Regions from separate parts of the Mesorhizobium sp. USDA 4775 genome, predicted to be linked through region 3. Evidence: riboswitches for the same ligand, from Rfam matches in the RefSeq annotation. Region 3 holds a riboswitch; each other region holds the start of a gene.
The links. A riboswitch is a leader RNA that binds a small molecule or an ion and turns the genes downstream of it on or off. The one in region 3 is predicted to bind cobalamin.
Positions count from the first base shown of each region.

Region 1: linked by a shared signal. The riboswitch ahead of ACVILI_RS22915 (DUF1636 family protein) and the one ahead of ACVILI_RS16090 (DUF1636 family protein) in region 3 are both predicted to bind cobalamin.
Region 2: linked by a shared signal. The riboswitch ahead of ACVILI_RS06650 (aromatic ring-hydroxylating oxygenase subunit alpha) and the one ahead of ACVILI_RS16090 (DUF1636 family protein) in region 3 are both predicted to bind cobalamin.
Region 4: linked by a shared signal. The riboswitch ahead of bluB (5,6-dimethylbenzimidazole synthase) and the one ahead of ACVILI_RS16090 (DUF1636 family protein) in region 3 are both predicted to bind cobalamin.

Region 1 covers NZ_JBSSFM010000001.1:4,679,187-4,686,991, reverse strand. Annotated here, with positions in the region: partial or broken gene cobN (cobaltochelatase subunit CobN) at 1-1,866, opposite strand, end outside; gene cobW (cobalamin biosynthesis protein CobW) at 1,885-2,922, opposite strand; gene ACVILI_RS22915 (DUF1636 family protein) at 2,925-3,353, opposite strand; cobalamin riboswitch at 3,393-3,597, opposite strand; gene ACVILI_RS22910 (winged helix-turn-helix domain-containing protein) at 3,627-4,826, opposite strand; gene ACVILI_RS22905 (NADH-quinone oxidoreductase subunit A) at 5,159-5,524, shown strand; gene ACVILI_RS22900 (NuoB/complex I 20 kDa subunit family protein) at 5,515-6,096, shown strand; gene ACVILI_RS22895 (NADH-quinone oxidoreductase subunit C) at 6,101-6,706, shown strand; gene ACVILI_RS22890 (NADH-quinone oxidoreductase subunit D) at 6,716-7,805, shown strand, end outside.
Region 2 covers NZ_JBSSFM010000001.1:1,311,952-1,319,756, forward strand. Annotated here, with positions in the region: gene ACVILI_RS06625 (phosphoenolpyruvate carboxykinase) at 1-438, shown strand, start outside; gene arfB (alternative ribosome rescue aminoacyl-tRNA hydrolase ArfB) at 537-974, shown strand; gene lysM (peptidoglycan-binding protein LysM) at 1,064-1,528, shown strand; gene ACVILI_RS06640 (alpha-ketoglutarate-dependent dioxygenase AlkB family protein) at 1,755-2,384, shown strand; gene ACVILI_RS06645 (hybrid-cluster NAD(P)-dependent oxidoreductase) at 2,484-3,581, opposite strand; gene ACVILI_RS06650 (aromatic ring-hydroxylating oxygenase subunit alpha) at 3,602-4,849, opposite strand; cobalamin riboswitch at 4,964-5,164, opposite strand; gene ACVILI_RS06655 (DUF680 domain-containing protein) at 5,661-5,858, shown strand; gene ACVILI_RS06660 (DUF680 domain-containing protein) at 5,931-6,134, shown strand; gene ACVILI_RS06665 (DUF680 domain-containing protein) at 6,202-6,438, shown strand; gene ACVILI_RS06670 (ABC transporter ATP-binding protein) at 6,524-7,636, opposite strand; gene bglA (beta-galactosidase BglA) at 7,668-7,805, opposite strand, start outside.
Region 3 covers NZ_JBSSFM010000001.1:3,312,646-3,320,450, reverse strand. Annotated here, with positions in the region: gene ACVILI_RS16110 (phosphatidate cytidylyltransferase) at 1-867, shown strand, start outside; gene ACVILI_RS16105 (FecCD family ABC transporter permease) at 887-1,936, opposite strand; gene ACVILI_RS16100 (ABC transporter substrate-binding protein) at 1,936-2,883, opposite strand; gene ACVILI_RS16095 (ABC transporter ATP-binding protein) at 2,931-3,719, opposite strand; gene ACVILI_RS16090 (DUF1636 family protein) at 3,716-4,183, opposite strand; cobalamin riboswitch at 4,206-4,411, opposite strand; gene ACVILI_RS16085 (class I SAM-dependent methyltransferase) at 4,621-5,235, opposite strand; partial or broken gene ACVILI_RS16080 (DMT family transporter) at 5,556-6,514, shown strand; gene ACVILI_RS16075 (substrate-binding domain-containing protein) at 6,642-7,631, opposite strand; gene ACVILI_RS16070 (ABC transporter permease) at 7,701-7,805, opposite strand, start outside.
Region 4 covers NZ_JBSSFM010000001.1:2,771,586-2,779,390, forward strand. Annotated here, with positions in the region: gene aroC (chorismate synthase) at 1-544, shown strand, start outside; gene ribB (3,4-dihydroxy-2-butanone-4-phosphate synthase) at 621-1,721, shown strand; gene ACVILI_RS13260 (MFS transporter) at 1,779-3,002, opposite strand; gene ACVILI_RS13265 (TetR/AcrR family transcriptional regulator) at 3,122-3,730, shown strand; gene ACVILI_RS13270 (hypothetical protein) at 3,825-4,808, shown strand; partial or broken gene bluB (5,6-dimethylbenzimidazole synthase) at 4,976-5,554, opposite strand; cobalamin riboswitch at 5,656-5,835, opposite strand; gene ACVILI_RS13280 (histone deacetylase family protein) at 5,957-6,883, shown strand; gene ACVILI_RS13285 (exodeoxyribonuclease VII small subunit) at 6,887-7,138, shown strand; gene ACVILI_RS13290 (DUF2277 domain-containing protein) at 7,238-7,504, shown strand; partial or broken gene ACVILI_RS13295 (pirin family protein) at 7,545-7,805, shown strand, end outside.

The DNA.
Region 1 (7,805 bases), 1.4 Mb from region 3:
ACGGGCATGGCGCCGGTGACGATCTCGGGGAAGCAGGCCTTCGACAGCGCGACAGTCTTGCCCGGCAGCCATTCCAGCGTGCCGTGGGCGCCGACATGGATCAGGGCGTGGACGCCGAGAGATTTGCGCAGCCAGAGGCCGAAGGCGAGCAGGGCGTGGCGTGGCGGGAGTGTCGGGTCGTGGTAGTCGGCGCGGCGGTCGGCCGAGCGGCCGCGGTCGGGGGCGAGGGCGACGGTGATGTTGCCGAAGGTCGTGGCGCGGAAGGGGAAGTGCAGCGAGGTCGGCGCTTGAACACCCCCCTCTGTCCTGCCGGACATCTCCCCCGCAGGGGGGGAGATTACGCTGTCATCTCTGCCCTCGCCAATCTCCGACGTTGCAAGAGTGGCCTTAGCGCTGAAACTGCCAATCTCCCCCCTTGCGGGGGAGATATCCGGCAGGACAGAGGGGGGTGCCTCGCGCAAACCTGTCTTGTCTTCCGCTTTCCCCCACGCCGCCTCAACAGCAGTCATTGCCTCGACAGGCAGGTCTCGTGAAAGGTCGAGATACTCATCCAATCCCAACCCACCATCGCCCCGCTCCAGCAAATCCAGCAATTCCCGAGGCGATTGCGGGATCCCTTCAACCCCGTAGCCCTGTTCCTTCAGGTCATGCAGCATCGCCAGCACGCTCGACGGCACGTCGAGGCCGACGGCATAGCCGGTACGGCCAGGCGCGCTGGGATAGTCCCGGGATCAGGATGGCGAGCTTGCGCGTCGCGCGGGGCGTCTCCTGCAGGCGAATGAAGGCTGCCACGCGGTCAGCGACCTGCGCGACGCGATCCGGTTCCGACCGGTTGGCGAAGGCGCGGTGGCCAAGCGCGGGATCGACATCGCTTTCACCCTTGAAGGAAATCGCGCCGGCGAGGATGCGGCCGTCCAGTTCTGGCAGCACGACATGCATGGCGAGGTCGGCGGGCGCCAGGCCACGCTGGTTATTCTCCCAGATGTCGCGGCGGGTGGTGGCGACGATGACCTGGAAAACGGGCACGCCGGCGCGGTCGAACAGGGTTTCAACGCCGGGTTCGGCGCCGGAAGCGAAGGCGGTCGCGGCGATGATGGCAACGGGTCTGAGCTTGGCGATGGCGGTTTCCGCGAAGGCCAGGGATGTCGGGTCTTTGAGGCCGGAGACGAAGATGGGGACAGGCGTCATGCCGCGCTGCCGCAGCGCGTCGAAAAGGGCGTCGATGGGTGCGACGTCGGCGGCCAGCAGCATCGAGCGGTAGAAGAGAATGGGCACGACCTTTCCCTCTCCCTCAAGGGCGAGGGGGACGACGCCGCGGCCTGGCTCGTAGTAGCCGGCCTTCGGCACCGCCACCGGCTCAACAACGGCCGCGTCCTGCCCAGCCAGCCTGGCCAGCCGCTGCACCAGCGCGCCCATATTGGCCGGGCCGCCCTCGCGGAAATAGCCGAGCAGGGCGTCCAATTCCCAGCGCGGCAGCGTCGAGGCTTCGATCAGCCTGATATCCTCGTCATGGCTTTCACCGGGCAGCAGCGCCAGTTTTATGCCGCGTTCCCGAGCGGTCGAGGCCAGCTGGTCGCAGCCGTAGCGCCACCAGTCGTAGCCGCCGAGGATGCGTACCAGGATGATCTTGGCGTGGCGGGCGACGCTGTCGACCCAGAGGTCGACGGACATAGGGTGGCGCAGGTCGCGAAGCGCCGCCAGCCGCATCGAGGGCAAACGGCCGGCATCCGCCTTCCAGGCGGCCGCCAGTCCGGCGAGGTCGCTGTCGGTGAAGGACAGGCCCACGATATCCGCCGGCGTCTGCCGCAGATCGACCGGCTCGGCGAGATCGTCGAGCGAGGCGGAGGTCGTGGTGAGGATATGCATCGCGGCCCGTGTCTGAAATCAGCCGGCGAGTATACGCTCGATTGCCGGGCGGTTCAGCCCCTTGAGGCCGATGACGACCAGGCGCGAACGGCGGTCGTCCTCGGCGGTCCAGGCGCGGTCATAGTAATGATTGACGCGCGGGCCGACGGCCTGCAGCAAGAGCCGCATCGGCTTGCCGCCGACCTCGACGAAGCCTTTCACGCGCAGCACGTTTTCCTGTTCGGCGGCGGCGGCGACGCGTTGTGCCAGCTCATCCGGATTGGCGATCGAGGGAATGTCGACGATGAAGGTGTCGAAGTCGTCATGCTCGTGGTCGAAGGCGCCGTCATGATGGGATTTGCGGTTCTCGATGTCGTCCTCGACGGCGAGACCGAGCCCGAGCAGCACGGAGGGATCGACCTTGCCATGCGAGGTCGGCACGATCTTCACGGCACGGGCGGAGTGTTCGCCGATGATGGCGTTGGCGCGGGCCGAACCGGCGGCGTCCATAAGATCGCTTTTCGACAGGATGATCAGGTCGGCGCAGGCGATCTGGTCCTCGAACAGTTCCTCGACCGGGTCGTCATGGTCGAGGCTATCATCTTGCGCGCGCTGCGCCTGCAAGGCGTCCATGTCGTTGGCGACCCGGCCTTCGGCCAGTGCGGGACCGTCGACCACGGCGATGACGCCATCGACGGTGACGCGGCTCTTCACCGTCGGCCACTGGAATGCCTGGACCAGCGGCTTGGGCAGGGCCAGGCCCGAGGTCTCGATCAGGATGTGATCGACCTTGGGGTTGAGCGACAGGATCTGGTCGAGCGCCGGCACGAAATCGTCGGCCACGGTGCAGCAGATGCAGCCATTGGCCAGTTCGACGATGTTTTCCTCCGGGCAGGTGTCGATGCCGCAGCCCTTCAGAATCTCGCCGTCGATGCCGATGTCGCCGAACTCGTTGACGATGATGGCAATGCGCTTGCCGCTGGCGTTTTCCAGGAGATGGCGGACCAGCGTCGTCTTGCCGGCACCAAGGAAGCCGGTGACGACGGTGCAGGGGACGCGGGTGACGGAAGCGCTCATGATCAATCCTTCAGCAGGTTGAGGGGAGGAATGCGGGCAACGAGGCCGCGCTTGAGGGAATCGGGCCGACCGCGCCATGGAATGAGGCCGTCGGTCGAGGCGGCGAAGATTTTGGCGCCGGTGACGAGGTCGGCGCCGCTGGTCGCGGTCAGGTCGCCGAAGACATAGCTCCAGCAGCCGTCGCGCAGGATCGCGGCGCTCAGCCGGCGCTTGCAATTGCCGAGGCACTCGACCGTGCGGATGCGGATGTCATCGCCTGCAGCGGCTTGGCGCGTGTCTTCGGCTAGCAGTTCGCCGGCGCGGGGATGGGCGTCGGAGCCGGTCTCGTCGCGGCAGGAGGCGCAGACGATGACGGTGACGCCGGCCAAGGCATCGCCGTCGGCGGACGAATTGTCCGCTGTGCCAGCCGAAAAACTGCTGTTCTGGTCCAAAAACCGGGCTCCTTGCCCGGAAACCCGCCGGGCGATCGGATTCTTTTGTCGCAGACGGCAGGTCTCCTGGCTCGCGGGTCATCGCCTTGGGTGCCGCCTTCCCGGGAACGTCCCAGTGGCTTTCGGCCTTGGCTCTTCGCTTACAGTTGCGGGGACAGCCGCGGATTTGAGATCGAAATCCCGCACCGCATTCCCTCTTAGCCCCTGCCGTTGCGGGCAAGGGACCGTCTGGAGCGGATTTAGGCTTTTGCAGGCAGCGGTGTCAACGCGCGGCTACGACATGGCGATGTCGGCGAGCGCCGGACCCAGATCGCCGGCGGGTGTCACTTCGATGCGTTGAAGGCCAAGCCAGCCCTGCATCTGCTGCAGTTCCTCGAAGAGTTGCGCGGCGGTTTCAGGTGGCGCGCCGGGTTCGGCGTAGGCGGCGTGGGTGCGCAGGACGCTGGCCGGCCGGTCAGCCTTGAGGTCGACGCGGGCGACGATCCGGTCGCCGAGCAGGAAGGGCAGGACGTAATAGCCGTATTGGCGCTTCTCAGCCGGCGTGTAGATCTCGATGCGGTAGTGGAAATCGAACAGCCGCTCCGAGCGCGAGCGCTCGAAGACGACCGGGTCGAACGGCGCCAACAGTGCGCGGGCCTCGATTTTCCGGGGCAGGCGGGCGTCCTTATGAAGGTAGGCCGGCTTGTCCCAGCCCTCGACACGCACCGGCAGCAATTCGCCCAGCTCGACCAGTTCCTCCAGCCGGCCTTTCATGTCGGCCGGCGATAGCCGAAAGTAGTCGCGCAGGTCGCCTGATGTCGCCACGCCATGGGCGCGGGCGGAAATGCGCAGCAATTCGCGGTGCGCGTCCTCGGCTGGCGGCACGGGCAGGTCGAGGATCGCCTGCGGCAGCACGCGCTCGGGCAAATCATAGTAGCGCTCGAAGCCGCGGCGGTGCGCCGTGGTGATGCGCCCGGCCCAGAACAGCCATTCGAAGGCATGCTTGGCATGGCTCCAGCCCCACCAGCCGCCCGAACCTTTCTGACCTTCCAGCGCCGAAGCGGCGATCGGGCCGCGCGCGGCGACCTCGCGGTAGATCTCTTCTATATAGGCGGCGTGCTCGCGGCCCCATTTGGCCAGGCCCAGATACATCTCGTCGCCCTGCTCGGCGCGCTGCATGCGCCAGCGCATCAGCGGGTAAGTCTCGACCGGCAGGAAGGAAGCCTCATGCGCCCAGTATTCGAAGACGGTGCGCTTGCGCGTCACGGCGGCATTGTCGAGCAAGGTCAAGGGATAGGGGCCAAGGCGGGAATAAAGCGGCATATAATGCGCGCGCACCACCGCGCTGACGGAATCGATCTGCAGCAGGCCGGTGCGGGAGAGCACGCGGGCGAAGTGGCGGCGGTCGGGTGTGCCATTTGGGCGGGGATCGAGAAACCCCTGTGCGGCGAGCGCGATGCGCCGGGCTATGGCAAGCGAGATTTTTTCCTTCATGCAGGTATCACTCTGGGCGCTTCTGCTGTGGGTCTGACGGGTGATTCCAGCCCATGCTAGCAGGGTTTTAGCGGCAACCCTGTCAGGAGAGAAAAGTGGAGTAAAAAACGAAGGAAATCAAACAGGAGCGGATCGGACCAGTTTCTCCGGATATGCCGTCCAGGTCGGCGTTTTGAACAAGGTTTGACTTGCTTCGCTGGAAGTGCTGCGCTAACCCTCGCCGCGTTGCAGCATAGGCCCCTTAAAACGGTTCAGCGGTTAATCTGTCACGCTTCCGCATTAAGGTCCGGTGCTGTAATCAAAGTGGATTGGCGCCAACGGAAAGCCGCTGCATGAACGCACTTCTCAGTTCGTACCTGCCCATCGTCCTGTTCATCGGCGTGGCGCTGGTCGTCGGCCTGGCGCTGCTGGCCGCACCGTTCCTTGTGGCCTACCGCAATCCCGATCCCGAAAAGCTTTCCGCCTACGAGTGCGGTTTCAACTCGTTCGACGATGCCCGCATGAAATTCGACATCCGCTTCTACCTGGTGTCGATCCTGTTCATCATCTTCGACCTGGAAGTGGCCTTCCTTTTTCCCTGGGCGGTGTCCTTCTCGAAGATCGGCATGCTGGGTTTCTGGTCGATGATGGTGTTTTTGGCAGTGCTGACCATCGGCTTTGCCTATGAATGGAAAAAAGGAGCGCTGGAATGGGATTGAACGACAGTTCAGGCACCCTCGTCGCGCCGAAGCCGAAGGGCATCATCGATCCCAACACCGGCCGGCCGGTGGGGGAGGACGATCCCTTCTTCCTCGAAATCAACAATGAGCTTGCCGACAAGGGTTTTCTGGTCACCTCGACCGAGGCGCTGATCACCTGGGCGCGCTCGGGCTCGCTGATGTTCATGACCTTCGGTCTGGCATGCTGCGCCGTCGAGATGATCCACACCTCGATGCCGCGCTACGACTCGGAGCGCTTCGGCGTCGCGCCGCGTGCGTCACCGCGCCAGTCCGACATCATGATCGTCGCCGGCACGCTGACCAACAAGATGGCGCCGGCGCTGCGCAAGGTCTACGACCAGATGCCGGAGCCGCGCTACGTCATCTCGATGGGCTCCTGCGCCAATGGCGGCGGCTACTACCACTATTCCTATTCGGTGGTACGCGGCTGCGACCGCGTCGTGCCGGTCGACATCTATGTGCCCGGCTGCCCGCCGAGCGCCGAAGCTTTGCTCTACGGCATTCTTCTCCTGCAGAAGAAAATCCGCCGCACCGGCACGATCGAACGGTAAATCCATGGCCGCATCCCTTAGCGAACTGTCGACCTATCTCGGCGAAAGGCTGATCGGTCGCGTCAATGGCGCTGACATTGCCTATGGCGAGCTCACCATTCATGTCGAGCCGCGCGACCTCATCGAAGTCGTGACTTTCCTGCGCGACGATGCGCGCTGCCAGTTCATCTCGATCATCGATGTCTGCGGCGCCGACTATCCGTCGCGGGCCAAGCGCTTCGACGTCGTCTATCACCTGCTGTCGCCGAAACAGAATGTGCGCATTCGCGTCAAGGTGCAGGCCGACGAGGAGACGATGGTGCCGTCGATCACCGGGGTTTTCCCCGGCGCCGACTGGTTCGAGCGCGAGACCTACGATCTCTATGGCGTGCTGTTCTCGGGCCATCCCGACCTGCGCCGCCTGCTGACCGACTACGGTTTCGAAGGCCATCCGCTGCGCAAGGATTTCCCGCTGACAGGCTTCGTCGAAGTGCGCTACGACGACGAAGCCAAGCGCGTCATCTACGAGCCGGTCGAGCTCAAGCAGGAATTCCGCAATTTTGATTTTCTTTCCCCTTGGGAAGGCACCGACTACGTGCTGCCCGGGGACGAAAAAGCCAAGACGAATTGAGGCGCCAGAATGGCTGAGACCTCCGTCCGCAATTTCAACATCAATTTCGGCCCGCAACATCCTGCGGCGCACGGCGTTTTGCGCCTCGTGCTTGAGCTCGACGGCGAAGTCGTCGATCGCGTCGATCCGCATATCGGGCTGCTGCATCGCGGCACCGAAAAGCTGATCGAGGCAAAAACCTATCTGCAGGCTGTGCCTTATCTCGACCGGCTCGACTATTGCGCGCCGATGAATCAGGAACATGCCTTCGCACTGGCCGCCGAGCGCCTGCTCGGCATCGAAGTGCCGAGGCGCGGCCAGCTGATCCGCGTGCTCTATTGCGAGATCGGCCGCATCATGTCGCACATCCTCAATGTGACGACGCAGGCGATGGACGTCGGCGCGCTGACGCCGCCGCTGTGGGGTTTCGTCGAGCGCGAAAAGCTGATGGTGTTTTATGAGCGCGCCTCCGGCTCGCGCATGCATGCCGCCTATTTCCGGCCCGGCGGCGTCCATCAGGACCTGCCGCGCCAGCTGGTCGAGGACATCGGCAAGTGGATCGACCCGTTCCTGAAGTCGATCGATGATCTCGACAAGCTGCTGACCGGCAACCGCATCTTCAAGCAGCGCAATGTCGATATCGGCATCGTTTCGCTGGCCGATGCCTGGGCCTGGGGCTTTTCCGGCGTCATGGTGCGCGGTTCGGGCGCGGCCTGGGACCTGCGCAAGTCGCAGCCCTATGAATGCTATTCGGAAATGGATTTCGACATTCCGATCGGCAAGAACGGCGACTGCTACGACCGTTACCTCGTGCGCATGGAAGAAATGCGCCAGTCGGCCAGGATCATGCGCCAGTGCGTCGATCTTCTGCTCGGCAAGGAAAGCACCGGCCCGGTGTCGAACCTCGACGGCAAGGTCGTGCCGCCCAAGCGCGCGGCGATGAAGCGTTCGATGGAAGCGCTGATCCACCACTTCAAGCTCTACACCGAGGGCTATCGCGTGCCGGCCGGCGAGGTCTATGCGGCCGTCGAGGCGCCGAAGGGCGAATTCGGCGTCTATCTCGTCTCCGACGGCACCAACAAGCCGTATCGCTGCAAGCTGCGCGCGCCCGGTTTCGCGC
Region 2 (7,805 bases), 2.0 Mb from region 3:
ACGTTTTCGACCTGCTTCGGCGCCCCGTTCATGCCGCGCCACCCCTCGGAATACGGCAATCTGCTGCGCGAGCTCATTGCCAGCCACGGCGCCGATTGCTGGCTGGTCAACACCGGCTGGACCGGTGGCGCCTACGGCACCGGCAAGCGCATGCCGATCAAGGCGACGCGCGCTCTGCTGACCGCCGCGCTCGACGGCTCGCTGAAGACAGCCGAATTCCGCACCGACGCCAATTTCGGCTTCGAGGTGCCGGTAGCGGTGCCTGGCGTCGACGGCGCCATTCTCGATCCGCGCTCGACCTGGGTCGACAAGCCTGCCTATGACCGCCAGGCGGCAAGACTGGTCGGCATGTTCGCCGTCAACTTCGAGAAATTCGAGCCGCATGTCGATGCAACCGTGATGGGGGCGGCGCCTCGCATGCAGGAAGCGGCGGAGTAAGAGCCCGGATCGCTTGGCATCGTAGCCGCGCAGTACCATCGAAGGCCCGGTTTCGATCGGGCCTTTTCTTTTGTCCGCCGCCGCGCCATGACTGCGGCATGCCGATCGATGACAATATCATCATATCAGACGAAGCCGTGATCCATCCCGGTGACCTGCACGAGGATTTCATCCGCTCGTCGGGGCCGGGTGGTCAGAACGTCAACAAGGTGGCAACCGCCGTGCAACTGCGCTTCGACGCGGCCAGCGCGGCCGGCCTGTCGGAACGCGTGCGTGCCCGCACGATCAAGCTTGCCGGCCAGCGCGCCACCAAGGACGGCGTCATCGTCATCGAGGCCGGGCGCTTCCGCACCCAGGAGCAGAACCGGGCGGATGCCAGAGCGAGGCTCACGGCGCTTGTCGCCAAGGCCGCCGAACCGCCGCCGCCACCCCGCAAGAAGACGCGCCCCTCGAAAGGCGCGGTGGAGCGGCGGCTGAAGAGCAAGGCTGGACGCGGCACGATCAAGAAGCTGCGCGGCCGGGTGGAAAACGACTAAGCACCACACCAGCCGCGTGCATAAAACGGCTTTCCATTTCGCACCGCAGATGCGAGGTTTCGCCATTGCCACAGCAAGGGAGACCAGAGATGGGCATGTTCGATTTCGTCAAGAGCGTCGGCAAGAAACTGGGCATCGGCGGCGACGAGGAAGCCGCACCCACGGCCGACACGCTCAAGAAGGAGCTCGATTCACACAAGCTCGGCACCGATGGCGTGCAGGTCGTCGTGCAGGGCGACACGGCGGTGCTGAAGGGCGTGGTCAAGGACCAGTCGATCTTTGAAAAGGCGGTCATCGCCGTCGGCAACACGCTGGGCGTCTCCAAGGTGCAGGCCGACGAATTGCAGGTCGCGCCGGACGCCGGCAAGGCAGCTGCCCCGGCCAAGGAACCGACCTTCTACACCGTCCAGAAGGGCGATAACCTCTGGAAGATCGCCGAGAAAAGCTACGGCAAGGGCCAGGGCGCCAAGAACACCGCCATCTTCGAGGCCAACAGGCCGATGCTGACCCACCCGGACAAAATCTATCCGGGCCAGGTGCTGCGCATCCCCTGATTCGGCTGCCAGGCAGTCTCGAAACGGCTTAATCAAGCGCCGCGCATCCGAAAGGACGCGCGGCGTTTTCGATTTTGCCAGTTGCGCTTCAGCGAGGCCGTGATGGTGCGGCCCTGACCCAGATAGCAATAGCCGCAGCAGTGCAATCGGCGACGGCTTTCGGGTCGCTGTTTTCCGTTGATGGTGGCATCTTGCGGGCTCGAACCATCTCAAGGTGCGCTATTCCATGCTCGTTCTGCCCAACGGCGTCCGCCACATGCCGGCCTATCTCTCCCGCGCTGTTCAGGAGGCGCTGGTCGAAGAGGTGAGAGGCATCATCCAGCAGGCGCCGCTGTTCGTCCCTGCCATGCCGCGCACCGGCAAGGAGATGAGCGTGCGCATGACCAACTGCGGCCCGCTCGGCTGGGTCACCGACAAGGAGCGCGGCTATCGCTACCAGCCGACGCATCCGCTGACAGGAGAGCCATGGCCGCCGATCCCGGAGGGCCTGCTCGAGCTGTGGCGGCAGGTGTCGGGCTATCCGAATCCGCCGGAGGCCTGTCTTATCAATTTCTACACGGCCGACGCGAAGATGGGCCTGCACCAGGACCGCGACGAGGCCGATTTCTCGGCGCCAGTCGTCTCCGTCTCGCTGGGCGACGATTGCCTGTTCCGGGTCGGCCAGACGACGCGCGACGGCGCCACCAAATCGTTCAGGCTGAAGAGCGGCGACGTCGTCGTGCTTGGCGGCGAGGGCCGTCTCGCCTTCCACGGCGTCGACCGCATCTATCCCTCGACCTCGGCGCTGCTCAAGAACGGCGGCAGGATCAATCTGACGCTGCGGCGGGTAACGAAGCCGCACGAGAACGCCTTATAAGCCGCTCCCGAGGCACGTCCCTATCAAGGCCGCAAGGGTCCTGGAAACAACAGCCGCAACTGCCTGGCAAGGCTGCGGTGCCGGGGCCGGCCGACGCTGTCACGCCTCGATTTCGAGAGCCGAAAGCGGCTTCGAGCAGCAGGCGAGGATGAAGCCGTCATCGATCTCGTGATCGAGGATGCCGCCATTGTGGCTCATCTCGACGGCGCCGGAGACTTTCTTCACCTTGCAGGTTCCGCACAGGCCGAATTCGCAGGCCGCTGGGATCCGCACGCCCGAGGAGCGCGCCGTCTGCAGCACGGTCTGGCCGGCGACGCACTCGGCATCGACATCCGAAAGCGCGAAGCGGATCGGTGTGGCCTCTACGGGAACGGCGATGCCGTCTTCCCCGGGCGACGCGAACGGCGCCGGGACTTCCTCCACCGCGGGGGCGGCAAAGCTCTCCTGGTGGTATTTCGTCATGTCGAAGCCGGCGGCTTCAAGCATGCCGCGCACGGCGCGCATGAAAGGATCCGGACCGCAGCAGAAGATCTCGCGTTCGCGGAAATCGGGCGCCAGCAGCGGCAGCCGGATCGCGTCGATGCGGCCCATATGGCCGTACCAGCCCTCGCGGCTCGACCGCTCCTCGATCATGAAGCCGAGCGACAGGCCCGGCATATGGCCGCCGAGCAGTTCGAGCTCCTTGCGGAAGATGATCTCTTCCGGGCGACGCGCGCAGTTGACGAAGCCGACATCGGTCCATGGCGCGCAATCGTTCAGCCAGCGCAGCATCGACATCATCGGCGTCACGCCGGAGCCGGCCGAGATGAACAGATATTTGGCCGCCGGATGGCTGTGCAGCGAAAAATCGCCGCTCGGCCCATAGGCCTTGACGTGCGAACCGGGCACCAGGTGATCGAACATCCAGCGTGTGCCGATGCTGCCGGCCTGCGCCTTCACCGTCACCGCGATCGAGAACGGCCGCGACGGCGACGACGACAGCGTATAGGTGCGCATCAGCGGTCCGTCCGGCGTCGGCAGTTCCAGCGTCACGAACTGGCCCGGCTTGTAGCGGAACCAGGTCTGGTTGTCGGAGCGGAAGGTGAAGGTCTTGACGTCAGGCGCCTCGTCGCTGACGCCGATCACTTCCAGCACCTGCAGCCTGTCGTTCCAGGGCGCCATCTGGTCGAGATGGCGATAGAGGCCAAGATCCGTCATCGCGTTCATCCCCAAACCCCTCAGGCGACACTGCGCAGGGCCGGCCGGCCATCGTCGGCAAGGCGCGGACCGATGAAGCGGGCGTACCAGTCGACAAACTGGATCACGCCGCCCTCATGCAGCTCCGAATAGGGGCCGGGTTCATAGGCCGGCGACTGGATGCCGAAGGCGTTTTCCTCGACGATGCGGCGATCCTGGTCGTTGGTCTCGGTCCAGACATGGGTGAGTTCGGCAAGATCGTAGTCGACACCCTCGACCGCATCCTTGTGAACCAGCCATTTGGTCGTCACCGCGGTTTCCGTGGCGCTGATCGGCAGCACGCGGAAGGTGACGGCGTGGTCGCCCAGAATGTGGTTCCACGTCGTCGGATAGTGATAGAGCAGCAAGGAACCGATGCGGTCGGCGGAGACGCTGTCGGACAGGTTCTTCTTCACCGCCCGCTTGCCGGTCATCGTGTAGCTGACCGCATCGCGCAGCAGCGGCGCGCGGGTGGCGCGGTATTGCCCAGCCGGATCGATGCGGAACTTGCTCGGCAGGCCGGCCGCTTCGCATTTGGCCCAGTGTGCCAGCATCTCCGGATCGCTGTCGGCGCCTTGCACGCCGGTCACCGTCGGGGCTTCCGGGAAGGTTTTGCACAGCTCCGGGTGATTGCCGGCGCAGTGGTAGCACTCGCGGTTGTTTTCCCAGACGAGCTTCCAGTTGCCCTTCTCGACGATCGTGCTCTCGAAGGCGATCTTGGCTTCGCTGAGCCGGTGCGGCTTGAGATAGGGTTCGATCATCGCCCGCATCGGCGAGAAGTCGGCGGGTTCCTTGGCCAGGCAGATGAAGATATAGCCGGCCACGCTTTCGCAGGCGACCGGCTTCAGGCCGAACTGGCTCTTGTCGAAACCGTCGGCCATCTGGCGGGCAAACAGCAGCCTTCCGTCCAGCTCATAGGTCCATTGGTGATAAGGGCAGACCAGCTTGGCGGCCATGCCCTTGTCGGTGTTGCAGACCCGGCTACCGCGGTGGCGGCAGGAATTGTGGAAAGCGTTGATCTTGCCCTGCTGATCGCGCACCAGCACGACCGGATAGTCGCCGATCTGCACGGTGATGAAGCTGCCGGGCTTGGGCAGTTCGCAATCATGGCCGACGAACAGCCAGTCGCGATACCAGATCAGCTCCATGTCGAGCTTGAAGAAATTGGGATCGGTATAGAAGGGCTGCTCGAGCGAGAAGCCCTCTCTGCGGCTGTTCAAGAGCCTCAGCATATCGTTGCGCGCATCCATGCCCTGTCCTCATACTTAAAGGACTGAACTGGTGGTGATTGAGGAAGGATGAGACGCAGGCCGGCGAAAGCCGGGCGCGCGCCATCCGCCTCTTGACCGCCCACCGCGATCAGTCGAGTTCAAAAATCTCGGGCTGGTTTCCGGGCTCTGGAGTGTCCTTGCGGACGGTCGCGACACCTTCCCAGGCTTTCGCCCAGTGGTCTCCCGTTGCGACTTGAACTCCATCACCGTTGCGGGGGCAGCGCCGGATTTTGACCGGCTTCCCAATTCTCCGCCCCGTCGTCACGAAGCGGCACCTGAGATGACATGATCTAATCACGACGGCGTTTGCGACATCGGCATGAAAGCGACATCGCATCCATGCGGCGCGACACGCATGCGCAACGATCTGGGCGCGGACAGCGGTCACGAAAATCGTCTTCGCCGTTAGCTGTACTGGCTGTCAAAATCGACCCGGAACAGGGGCAAAAAAGGTTAACGGTTTCGAAAAGTGACTATTAGCGGATTCTAAAATCGAACCGAACGGTTCGTTTCTGTTGACGGTGCGTGCAGGACGGTGTGAACACTGGACCTCCGATACAGTCTGTGATCTTGCGGCTGGCTTTTATTAAGTGATTGATATTAAGAAGAAAAATTTATGGCGAGGAAACCTCTGGCACAATTTCAAGTGGTGGATTCTTGGTCCACACGGAACAACTTCGTGATTGGAAACGGCGATCTGGCTTTCCCACATCGGGGCTGTCCGAACGACGCGATTTCAATCCCAAGACACGCCGCTAGACGGACGGAAAAAAATACTGGAGTACTAAAAATGAAAAAGACTGTTCTCACTGCCGCCGCCCTTCTGGCCATTTCCGGCAGCGCCTTCGCTGGTAGCGACCACTACGGTTCGAATGCCGCCGCAGCCACGACTGTCGACAGCTCGTACACCGCTTCGACCAAGAAGTCGGAACCGGCTGCTCAGACGCCTGCCCAGGGCGCAGATCACAACCTCTTCGGCAATAACTAACAACGGGTCCCGGCTAATGGCGGGCTTTTCGCCCGCCGCTCTGGCCGATCTTGAGAAACTCAGGAGACTAACATGAACAAGTTCATCCTTGCTGCCGCCGCCGTCCTGGCCATTTCCGGCAGTGCCTTCGCTGGCAGCGATAACTACGGTTCCAACGGTGCCAACCAGCCGGCCGCTGCGGTCGACCATTCCTACACGGCTTCGGTCGACAAGTCGGCTCCGGCCACCCAGGTGCCTGCTCAGCAGGGCGCTGACCGCAACCTCTTCGGCAAGTAATGCCGGTTCACGGAAATGGCGGCGATGCCGGCCATTCCCGTGAAATCCAGAAATTCAGGAGACTAACATGAACAAGCTCATCCTTGCTGCCGCCGCCGTTCTGGCCATCTCCGGCAGCGCTTTCGCGGGCAGCGACAACTATGGCTCCAATGGCGCCAACCAGCCCGCCGCAACTTCGGTCGACAACTCGCGTACGGCTTCGATCCGCGAGAGCGGCTCGCCCGTCTACAAGCTGCTCAATTCGTCGGGCGACGTGCAGAAGTCCGCTCCTCAGGGCAGCGACCGGAACCTCTTCGGCCGTTAACAGCCGAAGCTGATCTCCAAAAAAAGAGCGGCGGGCCTGGCCCGCCGCTCTTTTTTGTTGCCTTGACCCAGCAGGACCGGCGGCCTCAAGCCGCTTTTGCTTCCGGCTTTTGCAGCGCGAAGGAATGTCCGTCCGCATCGAAGATATGCAGGTCCTCGGCACCGGCGCTCAGCCGCAATGTCGAACCGCGCTTGACCTCGACATTGCCGGGCAGCTTGGTCACCAGGGGCAGGTCGGCGCGGCCGATATCGACATAGACCAGCTGGACCTCGCCGAGCTGCTCGACATAGTCGACCGTTCCCTCGAACAGATAGTCCGCGCCGCTGGCAATCATCAGGTCTTCCGGCCGCACGCCGAAACTGACCGCCGCGCCCTTTGCCGAGGCCGGCGTCGTGATCGGCACCGTCGCCTTGCGGCCGCCGACATGGTTGACGACGGTCGGGTTGCCGGTCTTGTCGATGGTTGCCGGCAGGATGTTCATGGCCGGCGAGCCGATGAACTGGGCGACGAACAGATTGCCGGGTTTCTTGTAAAGGTCCATCGGCGTGCCGACCTGTTCGACATGGCCGTCCTTCAGCACCACGATGCGGTCGGCCAGCGTCATCGCCTCGACCTGGTCGTGGGTGACATAGATCATCGTCGTGTTGGGCATCGATTCCTTGAGCTTGGCGATCTCGATGCGCGTGGCTACGCGTAGCGCCGCGTCAAGGTTCGACAGCGGCTCGTCGAACAGGAACACTTTCGGATTGCGCACGATGGCGCGGCCGATGGCGACACGCTGGCGCTGGCCGCCCGACATCGCCTTGGGCAGCCGGTCGAGATATTTGGTCAATTGCAGGATTTCCGCCGCCTGCCGCACGCGGCGGTCGATCTCGGCCTTGTTCTCCTTGCCGATCTTCATCGAGAACGCCATGTTGTCGTAGACCGTCATATGCGGATAGAGCGCGTAGGACTGGAACACCATGGCGATGCCGCGCTTGGACGGCGGCACGTCGTTGACCACGTCGCCATCGATCTTGAGTTCGCCCGACGTGATTTCCTCGAGCCCGGCGATCGAGCGCAGCAAGGTCGACTTGCCGCAGCCCGATGGACCGACGAAGACGATGAACTCGCCCGATTTGATATCGAGGTCGATGCCGTGGAGAATGTTGAGATTGCCGTAGGACTTCTTCACTTGTCTCAGATTGACATCGGCCATTGGTGTCCTCCCAGTGATTTCCTCAAAGATTTCAGTCTATGCGCCCGAACCAGGCGGCGTAGCCGCCAAGCTCGACCGAACCGGGGCTCGCCTGCCCGGAAAACCCGTGTCCCGGCAAAGGTTGCAGGGATCGGCCGCCAAGGTCAACCTTGGCCGGCTTGGCGCCGAG
Region 3 (7,805 bases):
GCTATACTTTCGGCACGGGCGCCGAAACCACTCAGTTCGACTCTGGTCAATCTCACCCAACGCATCAATGCCTGGTGGGTGATGGTCGCGCTGATGACGGTCGCCTTCTTCTTCGGCCGGTACGGCCTGACCATCCTGTTCGCGCTGATTTCCTTCGCCTCGCTGCGCGAATTCGTGACGCTGACGCACACGAGCCGGAGCGACCATTGGGTGCTGCTCGGCATGTTCGGCATCATCATCCCGTTTCAGTACTGGCTGGTCTGGACCGCCTGGTACGGGCTGTTCGTCATCTTCATTCCGGTCTACTGCTTCCTGCTGATGCCAGCCATCACCGCGTTGCATGGAGACACCGAACGCTTTCTCGAGCGGATCGCCGCGCAGCAATGGGCGGTGATGATCTCCGTCTATTGCGTCAGCCATGTTCCAGCACTGCTGACGCTCGACGTGCCGGGCTTCGAAGGCCGCAATTTGCTGCTGATCGCCTTCCTGATCATAGTCGTGCAAGGCAGCGACGTGCTGCAATACATCTTCGGCAAGCTGTTCGGAAAACACCGGTTTTCGCCGACCGTATCGCCGTCGAAAACCTGGGAGGGCCTGATCGGCGGAGTGGTATCGGCGAGCCTGCTCGGCGCTCTGCTGTCGTTCGTGACGCCATTCACGCCCCTGCAGGCGGCGTGTGTCGCCTTCGTCGTCTGTTCGATGGGGTTTCTGGGTGGGCTGGTCGCCTCGGCCATCAAGCGCGACCAGGGTGTCAAGGATTGGGGCCATCTCATCGAAGGCCATGGCGGCATGATGGACCGTACCGACAGCCTGGTCTTCGCTGCCCCGATCTTCTTTCACATCGTGCGCTACTTCTGGACAGTCTGAGACGGCAAGCTCTGAGCCGTCAGAGCCGGTTTCGCACGACCAGCGTGACGACGAAGAAGGCGCCGAGCGAACTGGTGATGATGCCGATCGGCAGTTCCTGCGGCGGCAGCAGGGTTCGCGCCAGAAGATCGCTTGCCAGCAACAGCACCGCCCCGAACAGCGCACAGCTGGCGATCAGCCGCAGATGCAAGGGACCGGCCAGCGGCCGCGACAAATGCGGGATCATAAGCCCGACAAAGCCGATGACGCCGGCGACCGAGACAAGAATTGCCGTCGAAAAGGCGGCGACGAGAAACGTCGTCCTGCGCATCCGCGCCACCGGCACGCCAAGGCTTTCGGCGGCACTTTCACCCGCCAGGAAGGCGTCCAGCCTGCGATGGTTCCAGAGCCCGTAGGCCGCGATCGTGCCGGCGCCCAATGCGCCCAGCCAGACATTGTCCCAGCGCGCCAGCCCGAGCCCACCCATCGTCCAGAACAGCACCGAATGGGCGGCGCGCTGGTCGCCGGCAAAGACCAGATAGTTGGTCAAGGCGGTGAACAGGAAGGAGACGGCAAGGCCGGCGAGGATCAGCCGTTCCGGCCCCTGCCCCCGCACCCGCGCGACCAGCAGCAGGACGATGCAGGCGGCCAGTATGCCGCCGGTGAAGGCCGCGACCGGCAAGGTCCAGATGCCAAAACTGTCACCAAAGACGGTGATGACGGAAACAGCACCGGCCGCCGCCCCCGACGACAGGCCGAACAGGAAGGGATCTGCAAGATCGTTGCGGGTCACCGTCTGCAGCAAGGCGCCTGTTATGCCGAGGCCGCCGCCGACACAGACCGCCAGGATCGTGCGCGGCAGCCTGAGATCGAAGACGATCTTGCCGACCGGGCCCGACACCTGGTGCTCGTTCAATCCGACGGCATGGCCAAGCGAGGCGATGACGTCGGTCAGCGGGATCAGTGTCGAACCATAGGCGATCGACAGCAGCACGAGGGCGACGACCGCTACCGTGCCCGCCACTGTCGCCAGCGCGAACGCCTTGTGCCCTGAAAGCGCACCGGATTTATGCCCAGGGGCAAGAAGCATCAGAACGCTTCCGGATGCATCGCCTTGGCGATCTTGCCGATCGCCTCGATGTTTGCCGGGCCGGGCGTCAGTTCGGCATAGCGGAGCGCCACGAAGCGCTCGTTCTTGACCGCGTCCGTCTCCTTCATCGCCGGGTGCGCCTTGAGGAAGTCGAGCAGTTTCTTGTAGCCGCCGCCATCCTGGTAATCGAGCAGGATGAGGAATTGCGGATTGCGCGACGCCACGGTTTCCCAATCCGTGTTGCCCCAGCTGGTGTCCATGTCGGCCATGATGTTGTCGCCGCCCGCCGCCGTGATCATGGCGCTCGGAATGGCGAATTTTCCGGCGGTGAACGGCTTGTCCTCACCTGAATCATAAAGGAACACCCGCGTCCCCTTTGCGCCGCCGACCTTGGCAGTGATATCAGCGAGCTGCGCCTTCCAGCCGGCAACAAGTTTTTTGGCTTCGGTCTCCTTGCCGAAGATCTTGCCCAGCTTTTCGACATCGCCATAGAGCAGATCCATCGAGGCAGCCGGACGGTTCTTGTCGAGATGGACGCAGCTTTCGGTCAGCACCAGCGTCTTGATGCCGTGCGGGGCGAGCGTGTCTGGCGTCACGTCGCCGCCCGGCTTCATGCCATAGTACCAGCCGGCGAAGAAGAAATCGGGCTCGACGGCGACAAGGTTTTCCAGCGTCGGGTATTTGGGCGCCAGTTCGGGAATAGAACCCTGCTCGGCCTTGAATTCGGGGCCGACCTTGTACCATCCGGTGATGCCGGTCAGGCCGACGATCGACGGCTGCAGCTTCAGCGCGAAGGCCATCTCGGCCATGTTGAGATCATGGATGACGGCGCGTTTGGGCGGCGCGTCGAAGGTCAGCGGCTTGCCGCAGCTGTCGACGGTGACCGGGAAGGCGAAGGCTGACGAAGCCAGCAGCGAGAAGACGAGCGACAGCATGAGACGTTTCACGGATTTTGCTCCTTGGTTGAACAATGTCGGATGAGGGATGGGTTCGATCAGGATGGCGGCGCGGCGCGGTTTGGAACATCGAAGACCGTCAGTTCGCGGTCTTCGGTCGGATGGCGCAGGCGAAACACGTCGACGCCGAAAATCTCGCGGATCAGCTTTTGGGTCAGCGCCTCGCGCGGCGCGGCCAGCGCATGCAGCCGCGCTTCGTTCATCACCGCGACCCTGGTGGCGAAGGGCGCCACCAAAGTCAGATCGTGCAGCACCGCGATCACTGTCATGCCGAAGCCAGCAACGAGTTCGAGCAATTCGCCACGGGCGCGCGGATCGAGATGGTTGGTCGGCTCGTCGAGGAACAGCACCTTCGGTTGCTGCGCGATGGCGCGCGCCAGCTGGGCGCGCTGGCGTTCGCCGCCCGACAGCGAGCCGATGCTGCGGCCAAGCAGCGGCAACAGGCCGGTCCGGCGCAACGCGTCGACGACGATGTCGCGCTCCTCGCTCCTGCGTCTCAGGCCGGCATGCGGGACGCGGCCGAGCTCGACATAGTCGATCACCGCCAGCCGCGGGTCCGGCTGGTCGGTCTGGCCAACGACGGCGATATGCAGAGCCCGCTCGGCGGTCGAGATACGGTCCAGACGGCGCCCGCCAAACTTCACCTCGCCGGAACTTGGCCTGAGCATGCCCGACAGCATGCGCAGCAGCGTGGTCTTGCCGGCGCCATTGGGGCCGATGATGGCAAGGCGATCGCCTGTGGCCACCGACAGGCTGACGGCGTGGACCAGGTCGCGGCCATTCGCCGTCGCGCAGAGTTCGCGGGCTTCGAGAAGCGGCGTTGTCATCGGCTGTTGCCCTCAAACTTGGCCGGTCCGGGAATACGAGCCAGCGTCTTGCCCGCCAGCCGCGGCGGACGCTGTCCGGAATTGCACCAGCCGTCGGCGAGCGAGGCGTAAAGCCTGGCAAATCGCACGAGATCGCCGGCGTCGGCCTCGGCGTCGATGGAGCCGAAGAGATAGGAAGCCTTGCCTGGCGCCTGGAAGGCCACGGTCAGCGGCCGCGCACAGCCCGCCATGCATTCGACGCCTTCGATCGTGAAGCCATGCGCCACAGTGGGTTCCTGGCAGGCCGCGAGCCGGGAGCGCAGATCGGCACACAGGCTTTCGCCCGACCTGATGCCGGTCGGGATGTCACGGCAAAGCGTGCACACGATGATGCGATGATCGATGGCGCCGTCCAACTTTCCGTCACTTTCCAAAACTAGCGACGGAAGGATGCTGGCGAGCCGGACGACAAGACCGACGTCCACGTCTCCTCCCGGCACACCCCGTCCGGTCAACTCGGTGATGGCAGGTCTCCTGGCTCGCGGGTCTCAGCGCAATCCTGCCTTCCCAGCCTTGCCGGCCAGTGGCACGTCGGATCTTGCTCACCGCTTACAGTTGCGGGGGCAGCCACGGTCTCGACCTCTGCGGGTCTCACCGTGTTCCCTTTTCACCCCTTGCCTTTCGGCGCGGGGACCATCACGCACCCACCGTAGATTTCCATCGATCGCATCGCAATGGGTTTTTTGCGATGTCGCTGCGCTTCGTAGAATATGTAATAACATTACGTTGAAGCGATATTTCTCGACGATGTGAACCCCTGTCCTCGCGCAATAAATCTTCGGCGGTACCTCGGTTTTCAGCCGCGAGCGGTCACCAGGCAGGAGGCATGACACCTGGCCGCGGTCGCCGAGGGAAACCGGCGCTACAGCTTTCTAAAAAAGCCTGACAGAATATTTGGACCCGCTTCGCCTGGCCGCAGTCTGATCCCGTCTTCAAAGCAATTCAGCGTCACGCATTCGAAGCCGTAGTGCGCGAGAAGCGCCACCAGCGAGTCACGGTCGAAATGGTGCAGGTGCTCGTTGGGCAGACGCATGCGCCACGTCCGGAACCATGCATCGCCATCGGCGCCGAGTTCACGCCAGCGGCAGTAAGGGACGGCGATGGCCAGGTGGCGGGTCTGAAGGCGGGCGAGGAAACCCAGATCCGGAATGTGCTCGAGCACGTCGAACATGGCGACGAGATCCCACGAGCCGGCGAGCGCCTCGTCCCAATCGACAAAGCGGACGCCCTCGGGCAGCGGAAATTTGGTGATGTCGCAGCCGGCACAGTCGGCAACCCCGGTAATCTTGGCGGCCTCAATGAAGGTGCCGGTGCCATAGCCAATCTCCAACACGGACCGCGGTATCTCACCGGTGATCCCCAGCACCCAGCCAAGCCGCTGATAGCCGAGCTTGATGGTCCGGTCGCTCAGATCCTCGTAATAGGAAATGTATTGCTTGTCGTATGTGATCGGCGTGGCGTCGATCTGGTGGATCACGCCGAAGCGGTCGAGGTTGTAGTTGTCTAGCATTCGCGGCGCCCCCGGGATTTCGAATGCTTATATGGCGGAGTTGAACGCAAGGTAAGCGGTTGGGGCGGGATGCCAAATCCTGGCAGGAGCGCGACCAGAACTAAATGTCACATTTGGGTCGACTGCCAACCGCCACTGCCAGGCTATGCAACGCGAAAAGCTGACACGCGACCTCCCGATACCAAAGTAAAAGCGTACGCGACCTCACCCTTCAAAACGGATGCACGACCCAACGACGCAGGCTATGTTACCCCGTCGGCAGACGTCATCGAAGGGGAGGACATGACATGCAGGCAATGCCGATAGCGCATCAAGCCGCGCAACCCGCGGTCGGGCCCATATCCTCCTTGACCGGCTATCCGGCCGCCATCCTGTGCTGGCTGCTTTCGGCTGGTGTCTATATCGCGGCCAAATGGGTGGCGCCTGAAATGCCGCCCTGGGGCTCTGCTTTTGGCGGCTGACGCTTGCCTGCGCCATCCTACTGCCGATTGTGCACCGTCATCACGACGCCATGATTGGGCTTTTGCGAACTCGCGCCTTGGAGGTCGTCGCCGTGGGGGCGATCGGCCTCACCCTATGCCAGGGTATGATCTACCATGGCCTCAACGACACCAACGCCACCACGGCCGGCATCATCATGGCGCTTTCGCCTGTCATGACGATGGTGCTCGCGCGTTTCGTGCTTGGCGAACCGCTCGGACTGTGGAAGTCGCTTGGCGCGCTGGTTGCGCTCGCCGGAATGATTTTCATCGTTGCCCACGGGAACCTGACGGCGCTGCTGCAACTCGAGTTCAACGCCGGCGAGTTGTGGATCGTCGGCAGCGCGTTCTGCTGGGGCCTCTACACCGTGCTTTTGCGCCGTGCCAAATTCGGCATCGAACTCCTGCCGATGGTCGTGCTGCTGCTCGGCGCCGGTGCGCTGGTCGCGTTGCCTTTCCATTTGTGGGAATTGTTCAACGACGCACGCTCCGCCATGGACGTCCACAGCATTCTCGCGCTCGCCTATCTGGCAGGACCCGGCGGCGCCTTGATGTACTATCTCTACAACAAGAGCGTGGAAACACTCGGCGCGAGTCGGGCGAGCATGCTGCTCTACCTGCAGACGGTGTTCGTCGCCATGCTTGCCTATCTGCTGCTCGGCGAGGAATTGCACGATTACGATCTGGTCGGTGCGGCCTTCATTGTCGCCGGCATCATACTCGCCACCGTGGTCAAACCCAGGCCAGCTCAACCACGCGTGGCGTAGAAATCTATAGCCGCGCGAATGACCGAAGTGCGCCATGAAGTTGCCATTCTTCGGCAGGCCCCCCCAAAACGAACAAGGCCCCTTCCGGGGCCTTGCGCATCAAGTTCAGTGCCGGGCTCTCCGGCCCTCACTTCCCCATCAGTTGCTTGGCGTTCTCCGCCGTGATCGCGGTCGTTTCCACCGTCACCGTTGGTTCCACCGAAGTCGCGCAGTCGAGCAGGATCTTCTTCGACATCTCGATCGCTTCCTTGGCGCCCGTCGGATAGGTGAAGGTCGCCGCCCAGTCGCCTTTTGCGACGGCCTCGATGCCGCCGGCCGGTCCGGGCAGGCCGTCGGTGCCGATGATCTTGACGTCCTTGCCAGCTCCCTTGGCGGCAAGCAGCGCGCCGGCCGCCATCATGTCGTTGGAGGCATAGAGCACCTTGATGTCGGGATGCGCCTGCAGCATGGCGGCAAAGGCGGTCTGGGCTTTGTCCGGCACCCAGTCGGCGGCCTGCTCGGCGACGACCTGGATCTTGGCATTCTCCTTGACGCCGTCCTTGAAGCCGTTCAGCCGCTCAACCGCCGGCGTCGAGCTCGGCAAGCCTTCCAGCACCGCCGCCTCGCCGCCATCCGGCAGCAAGGTCTTGGCGGTGTATTTGCCGGCCTCGAGCGCGATCTTGTAATTGTCGCCGCCGATGAAGGCGGTGTAGTCCTTGCCGGGATCGCCGACCGTCTTGCGGTCGAGCTCGATGACCGGGATGCCGGCATCCATGGCGCGTTTCACCGCCGGCGTCAGCGGTGCCGCCTCGAAGGGCGAGATCAGCAGCAGATCGACCTTCTGGGTGATGAAATTGTCGACCTGCGAGGTCTGCGTGTTGACGTTGCCGGCGCCGTCGGCGATCTGCAGCGTGAAGCCCGGCACGGTCTTGGCCGCCGCGGTCAGCTCGTCATTGACGTGCTGACGATAGGGCTCGGCATTGTTGGCCTGCGAAAAGCCGATGATGAACTGGCCGTCCTTGGCGCAGGCCTTGACCATCGGGTCTGCAGCCTGGGCGGATCCCGCAATGCACAGGCCCGCGCCTGCCAGAAGCACGGCGTGAAGCGTGCGCCTCGTTCCTTGTCTTGTGGTCTTCATACTCACTCTCCTCCTCGTCGGGCCGGGGGCCAGACCTTGGTTGACTTCGACTTTGTTGCCGCCTTCCTCCTAACGACCCAAACCCTCGCGGCGGCGAACGAGGGATTGAAGCACTGCCGCCAGCACGATGATCGCGGCGGTCGCGAGTAACTGCATTGCCGGCGTGATGTTGTT
Region 4 (7,805 bases), 540 kb from region 3:
TTCGGTTCCCGTCTTCACGCAGTATCTCGACGGTATCCGCAAGGCCGGATCCTCGGTCGGCGCTGTGATCGAGATTGTCGCCGACGGCGTGCCGCCAGGGCTTGGCGCGCCGATCTATGCCAAGCTCGACCAGGACATTGCCTCGGGCCTGATGTCGATCAACGCCGTCAAGGGCGTCGAGATCGGCAATGGTTTCGAGGCCGCGCGCATCACCGGCGAACAGAATGCCGACGAGATGCGGATCGGTAATGACGGCAAGCCGGTGTTCCTGTCCAACAATGCCGGCGGCATCCTTGGCGGCATCTCGACCGGTCAGGCGATCGTGGCCCGTTTCGCCGTCAAGCCGACCTCGTCGATCCTGACGCCGCGAAAGTCGATCGACAAGGACGGCAACGACGTCGAGGTGATGACCAAGGGCCGGCACGACCCCTGCGTCGGCATCCGCGCCGTGCCGATCGGCGAGGCAATGGTTGCCTGCGCGATTGCCGATCACTATCTGCGGCACAGGGGACAGACGGGGAAGGGAATAGGCAGTAGGGAATAGGCAGTAGGCCGCCCGAAACAGCCTTTTTCTTCCCTTCTGCCTACTGCCGAATCCCTGCGAGCGAAGCGAGCATCCCATGCCTTACGATCAGAAGAAGATTGTCGAAGCCATCCGCGCATTCGAACGCGGCGAGATCGTCGTCGTCATGGATGATGACGGGCGCGAGAACGAGGGTGACCTGATCGTCGCCGCCGTTCACTGCACGCCGGAAAAGATGGCCTTTATCGTGCGCAACACCTCGGGCATCGTCTGCACGCCGATGCCGCGTGAGGAAGCCAAGCGGCTCAACCTGCAGCCGATGGTCGCCGACAATGATTCCGCCCACACCACCGCCTTCACCGTCAGCGTCGATTTCAAGCATGGCACGACGACAGGGATTTCGGCCGAAGACCGCACGCTGACCGTGCGCAACCTTGCCAACGGCAATGTCGGCGCCTCCGATTTCGTCCGCCCCGGCCACATCTTTCCGCTGATCGCCCGCGAAGGCGGCGTCCTGATGCGTTCGGGTCATACCGAAGCGGCGGTCGATCTCTGCAAGCTCGCCGGCCTGCCGCCGATCGGCGTCATTTCCGAACTGGTCAACGACGACGGCACCGTCAAGCGCGGCCCGCAAGTGCAGGCTTTCGCCGAAGAGCACGGCCTGAAGCAGGTGTCGGTCGCCGACCTCATCGCCTACCGCCAGCGCAAGGAAACGCTGGTCGAGCGTGTCGCCTGCTCCGATATCGACACGCTTGGCGGCAAGGCGCAGGTCTTCACCTACACGCTGCCCTGGGACACGATGCATCACGTCGCTGTCGTTTTTGGCGATATACGCGATGGCGAGGACGTGCCGGTGCGGCTGCATTCCGAGGATGTGGTGACCGATGTCTTCGGCACCAGCCATCGCCTGGACGGCATCATGAAAGCGATGGGCGAGCGCAAGCGCGGCGTCATCGTCTATCTCAGAGAGGGCTCCGTCGGCGTCGCGCACCAGGAGCGCAAGCGTCCGCTGAGCGGCGACCGCGAGGATCACGAAGAGGCGCGCCGCCGCGAAAACGAATGGCGTGAAATCGGTCTCGGCGCGCAGATCCTGAAGGATCTCGGCATTTCCTCGATCAACCTGATCGCCTCGCGCGAGCGTCATTATGTCGGCCTCGAAGGGTTTGGCATCCACATCGCCAAGACCGAGATCCTCTAGAATATATCGATATTCGGGTCAGGTCGGCCTGACCTGAATCTCAACTTATCCTGCCTGTCACTCGGCCGGAACGGCGGCTGCTTCGCATCCGTCCAGCTCGCATTTTTGCGTGGCAAGGATGCGCTGGCCGAGCAGCACGGTGGCGAGCGCAATCGTGCCTGATGCCACCGAGACCCAGAACCCGTTCTGGGCGCCGAACGCATCCACCACGGCGCCGGCGGCGAAGGAGCCCAGCGCCATGCCGATGCCGATCCCGGTGGTCACCCAGGTGATGCCTTCGGTCAGCATCGCTTCCGGCACATGCCGTTCGATCAGGCCGAAGGCCGTGATGAAGGTCGGCGAGATCGCCACGCCGCTGATGAAGACGGTCAACGCCAGAAGCGGCACGCTGCTGGCGGTGAGCGGCAGTAGCGTGCCGAGCGTGACCAGGGCGACCGCGATGGCAAGCTGGCGTTGCAGTGGACCCTTCAGGTTGAGCGCGCCGACAATGATGCCGAGCACGAACGACCCCAGCGCGTAGACGCCGATGACGAGGCTGGCGGCGCCGGGCTGGCCGAGCTCTTTTGTGATGGCCACCGTGCTCACTTCCGTCGTCGCGAAGGTGGCGCCAATGAAGATCAGGGCAAAGGTGATGATCTGCACTGGCCGCAGGCGGATCGCCGAGCCGCTCGAGCCGTGGTCCACCGGGCGCACTTGCGGCTCGGTCGATCTCTGCAGGATGAACGCGGTCGACCCCAAGGCGAGGAACAGTGTGCTCGCCAGCATGCCCGCTTCCGGAAACAGGGCGGCGCTGAGGCCGACCGACAGCGATGCGCCGGCGATGTAGACCAGTTCATCCGCCGCCGATTCGAAGGCGAAAGCGGTGTTCATCTCGGGCCGGCCCCGGAAAAGCTCCGTCCAGCGCGCGCGCACCATGGCAGGCATACTGGGCATGGCCGCCGCCAGCAGCGCCGACACGAACAGCGTCCAAACCGGCCAGTCCTGATTGGCGGCCGCAATGAGAGTGATGAAGGCGAGCACGGAGATGATTGTCGTGGGCACGACGATCCGCGTCTGGCCAAGGCGATCGACCAGTCTTGATATTTGCGGCGCCAGGAATGCGTTGGCCAGAGCGAATGTCGCCGAGACGGCACCCGCCAACCAGTATTCGCCACGCGTCTGCGACAGCATTGCCACGATGCCGATCGGCGCCATGGCGATCGGCAGGCGCGCCATGAAGCCGGCGGCCGCAAAGCCCCTCGCTCCAGGGGCGCGGAAGATTTCTGAATAGGGGTTTTGCATGGGGTTCCTCGACAAAGGGCGGTTCGACAATTACATACGAAGCGTATGAGGATTAGATAGAGCATACGCGACGTATGTCAATTGGCATACGGAACGTATGTGAATAGGGCCAGACGGAAATGCACAGACCCCGCAAGGAAATGATCGCCGAAACGCGCGCCAAGCTGATTGCCGCGGCCCGCCAGGCCTTTGGCACGATCGGATATGCCGAGGCGTCGATGGATGATTTCACGGCATCGGCCGGGCTGACGCGCGGCGCCCTCTATCACCATTTCGGCGACAAGAAGGGACTGCTGGAGGCGGTTATCGCCGAAATCGACGGCGAGATGGCGGCCCGGGTGAATGAGGTGGCGTCGAGAGCGCCGACCCGCTGGCAGCATTTCGTCGACGAATGCACGACCTATATCGAAATGGCGCTGGAGCCGGAAATCCAGCGCATCATGTTCCGCGACGGTCCGGCCGTCTTGGGCGATCCGGCGCAATGGTCGAATGCCAATGCCTGCGTCGGCTCAATGACCGATCATCTGACCGCGCTGCAAGGGGAGGGGGTGGTCGTCCCGGGCGTCGACCCCGAGACCGCCGCACGGCTGATCAACGGGGCGAGCGGCCAGGCGGCGCAGCGGATCGCCAATTCTAACGACCCCGAAGCGACGTCGAAGATAGTGGTTGCGGCGTTCAAGCAACTGCTCGAGGGACTGCTCAGAAAACCGGGTTCGCAACAGAACTAAATCCTCGTTGGGCGCACCGCTGTCCACCGCTCATGATTGACAATCCTCGGGGTGAGCGCATCCTTTCCAGCCATCTCTGAGGGGAGATTCGGGCATGTGGGATTTCGATATCGGCATGTCGGTGTCCATCATGGTGCGGACCTGGCCTTTCATTGTCTTCCGCATGATCGTCTATTTCGGCATCACGCTGGCCTACATCATGGCGACCGGCACCGGCGCTTCCGTCGGCTATGGCGTCGGCCATATCTCCACCGATCCTGACGGGCCGATGTCCTTTGCCCTGTGGGGCGGGGTGGTCGGCTTCGGCGTGGTTTCGATCGCCGTCTATTGGATCCGCGAATACATCCTCTATGTCGTCAAGGCCGGCCATATCGCCGTGATGGTCCATCTGATTGATGGCCGGGATGTTCCCGACGGCCAGAACCAGATCGCCTATGCCAGGCAGGTCGTGACCGAGCGCTTCGCCGAGGCCAACATCCTTTTCGTCGTCGACCAGCTGGTCAAGGGCGCCATCCGCGCCATCACCGGCCTGCTCGGCGGCATCGCCGCCTTCCTGCCCATTCCGGGGCTGAGCGGCCTGGTCTCCTTCATCAACACGGTGATCCGCCTGTCACTCACCTATGTCGACGAGATCATCCTCGGCTACAACATCCGCATCAATTCGTCCTCACCGTTCGAAACCGCTCGGCAAGGCGTGGTGCTCTACGCCCAGAACGGCAAGACCATGATCAAGAACGCCGTCTGGCTGGCGGTCATCATGTGGGGTGTCTCCTTCGTCATCTTCCTGCTGATGCTGGCCCCGGCCGCCGCCATTCTTTTCCTCATGCCAGGGCAACTCGCCGGCTGGGCTTTCGTGCTCGCCATCGTCTTTGCCTGGGCCTTCAAGGCGGCCTTCATCGAGCCCTTCGCCATCGCCTGCCTGATGCAGGTCTATTTCAAGACCATCGCCGGCCAGGTGCCTGATCCGGCCTGGGATGCCCGGCTGGCCGAGGCGTCGTCGAAGTTCCGAGAGTTGAAGGACAAGGCGCTGGCCTCCTTTGGCGGCTCGCGCTGGGGCACGGCCGGCGCGACGCACTGATCGGCGGGATTCGCCTGCGCAGCAGCAACCGTGTTGAGGTGCGCCACCGCTGACTTGAGTGGCGTCTCTCCTTGCCCGCAAAAAGTCTCGCTCATGATCAGATCGGGCAGCGGCAGCCGCCGGCCCCAGCCATGCGTTTCCAGGTCCGGTTTGGATGCGAACTCGGAAACCCGGCCGACGCAGAGATATGCGATCGGCGTCACGTGCTCGGGAATGGACAGCAGGCTCTTCAACGCTTGCGGCTCGATGATGCTGACCCAGCCGACGCCGACGCCTTCGGCACGCGCGGCCAGCCAGAAATTCTGCACCGCGCAGACCGTGCTGTAGAGATCCATCTCCGGATTGTGCCAACGTCCCAGCGGCGAGTTTTTTGAGCGCTCGCGGTCGCAGGTGATGCAGATGTTGAGGGCGCTTTCGCAGATGCCTTCAAGCTTGAGCTTGCGGTAGAGCGCCTGTCTTTCCACTTCGATTTCAGGCAATTCCTGCTCGCGCGCGGCCAGGAACAGGTCGCGCACATCAGCCCGTCGCGCGGCGTCGCGGATGACGATGAAATTCCACGGCTGCATGAAGCCGACCGACGGTGCATGGTGGGCGGCAAGCAGAAGCCGCGCCAGCACCGCGTCGTCGAGCCCGGTGGGCAGAAAATGGCTGCGCACGTCGCGCCGCGTGAACATGGCGCGGTAAACCGCGTCGCGCGCCATCTGGTCAAATCCATCACCCATAGCAGCGGTCATGTGTTCCGGCATCGCTCGTCCCCTTGCGATTGCAATAGCTCCACACCGTCAGAGCGCACTTTGTGCATCCAAGCGGACGCACGTCGCTCCGATGCCGTCCGCCTGACCATGCGGATGACGATGCCTGCCAGGCCGGTCTTCTGGCTTGGGATCAACCCGCGTCCGGTGCCTTCCCGTCATCGACAGTGGCATTTACCGGCGCGGTCCCCCTCACAGCGTTGGGCACGCCACGGAATTCAACCGTGTTCCCGATTCTCCCGCTTGCGACGGGCACCAGGCAGTAGCGGCGACCTTACGCCGAAGGCTCGGCCGCGCCAATCCCCGCAGCGACGCCAATGGACGCAGGCGCGATTTTCCCCAGCCATCAAGCTGCAATGCATGGCCATCGCGGCGCCGGGGCACTAGATAGGGAGCATGACAACCCGTCTCTACACGCATCCGATCTTCCTCGAACACATCACACCGCCCGGTCACCCCGAGCGGCCGGACCGCCTGCGCGCCATCGAGCGCGTGCTCGACGACGAGGCTTTTGCCGCGCTCGATCGTGTCAAAGCGCCGGAGGGCGACGAGGCCACCATCCTCTACGCCCATCCCGCCGATTTCGTCGCCCGTGTGCGTGCCGCCATTCCCGAAGAGGGTATTGCCCGCATCGATGCCGACACCACCGCCAGCCCGAAGAGCTGGCAGGCGGTGATCGCCGCGATCGGCGCGGCCAACGCCGCTGTTGACGACGTCTTTGCAGGCCGCGCCGACAATGTCTTCGTCGCCGCAAGGCCGCCCGGCCACCATGCCGAAAAGACCACCGCAATGGGCTTCTGCTTCTTCAACACGGCGGCGATTGCGGCGCGCTATGCGCAGAAGAAGCATGGCGCCGAGCGTGTCGCCGTCGTCGACTGGGATGTCCATCACGGCAACGGCACGCAGGATATTTTCTGGGACGATCCCTCGGTTCTCTATTGCTCGACGCACCAGATGCCGCTTTATCCCGGCACTGGCGCGAAGACCGAGACCGGCGCCGGCAACATCGTCAATGCACCCTTGGCGCCGCAGACCGGCAGTGAGGTGTTTCGCGATGCCTTCCTGTCGCGGGTGCTGCCGTCGCTCGACAATTTCGCGCCCGATCTGATCATCATTTCGGCCGGTTTCGACGCGCATCACCGCGATCCGCTGGCCGAGATCAATCTGACCGAGGACGATTTCGACTGGGCGACCGGCCAGTTGATGCAGCGCGCCGCGCGCCACAGCGGCAACCGGCTCGTCAGCCTGCTCGAGGGCGGCTACGATCTGCAGGGACTGGCATTTTCGGTCGCCGCCCATGTCGGGCGACTGATGAAAGGATGAATGATGGCTGGTGAAACCAACGAAGACGTCAAGGCGATGAGCTTCGAACAGGCACTCGACGCGTTGGAGAAGATCGTCGATGATCTGGAGCGTGGCGACGTGCCGCTCGACCAGTCGATCAAGATCTACGAGCGCGGCGAGGCGCTGAAGGCGCATTGCGACCGGCTGCTGAAGGCCGCCGAAGACAAGGTCGAGAAGATCAGGCTGTCGCGCGACGGCAAGCCGGTCGGAACCGAGCCGCTCGACGCGGATTGAGGCGCGGAGTAGCCTTACCGGTTTTTGGACACGATCAAGGTTGAGGATTAAGCTCGTCCCGATTGAAACGGCTCCAGGACAAGAGGAGATACGGAAGCGATGTGCAGAAACATCAAGACCCTGTTCAATTTTGACCCGCCGGCAACCAATGACGAAGTGCGCGACGCGGCCCTTCAGTTCGTTCGCAAGCTGAGCGGAACGACACGGCCCTCGAAACAGAACCAGCATGCGTTCGATCACGCCGTCGAAGCCATTGCGGCATCGGCGCGCGAACTTCTCGATTCGCTCGAAACCAATCAGCACCCGCGCAACCGCGAAGAGGTGGCGGCCAAACTGCGGGCAAAAGCGGCGATCCGCTTTGCCTGATGCGGCCAGAGCGGTCCTCGACCGCTGACAAGGAGAGCCCATGAGCTTCTTTCCCGGAAAAGACCCTGAAGCCGGCGACGCCTTTGCCAGCGACCAGATCGAACTGATGGTCATCCCGAATGCCAAGGACATTGGCGGCTTCGAGGTGCGCCGCGCTCTGCCGACCGCCAGGCGGCGGCTGGTCGGGCCATTCATCTTCTTCGATCGCATGGGTCCGGCGATCCTGCGGGCAGGCCAGGCTCTCGATGTCCGTCCGCACCCACATATCGGCCTGTCGACGGTGACTTATCTGTTCGACGGC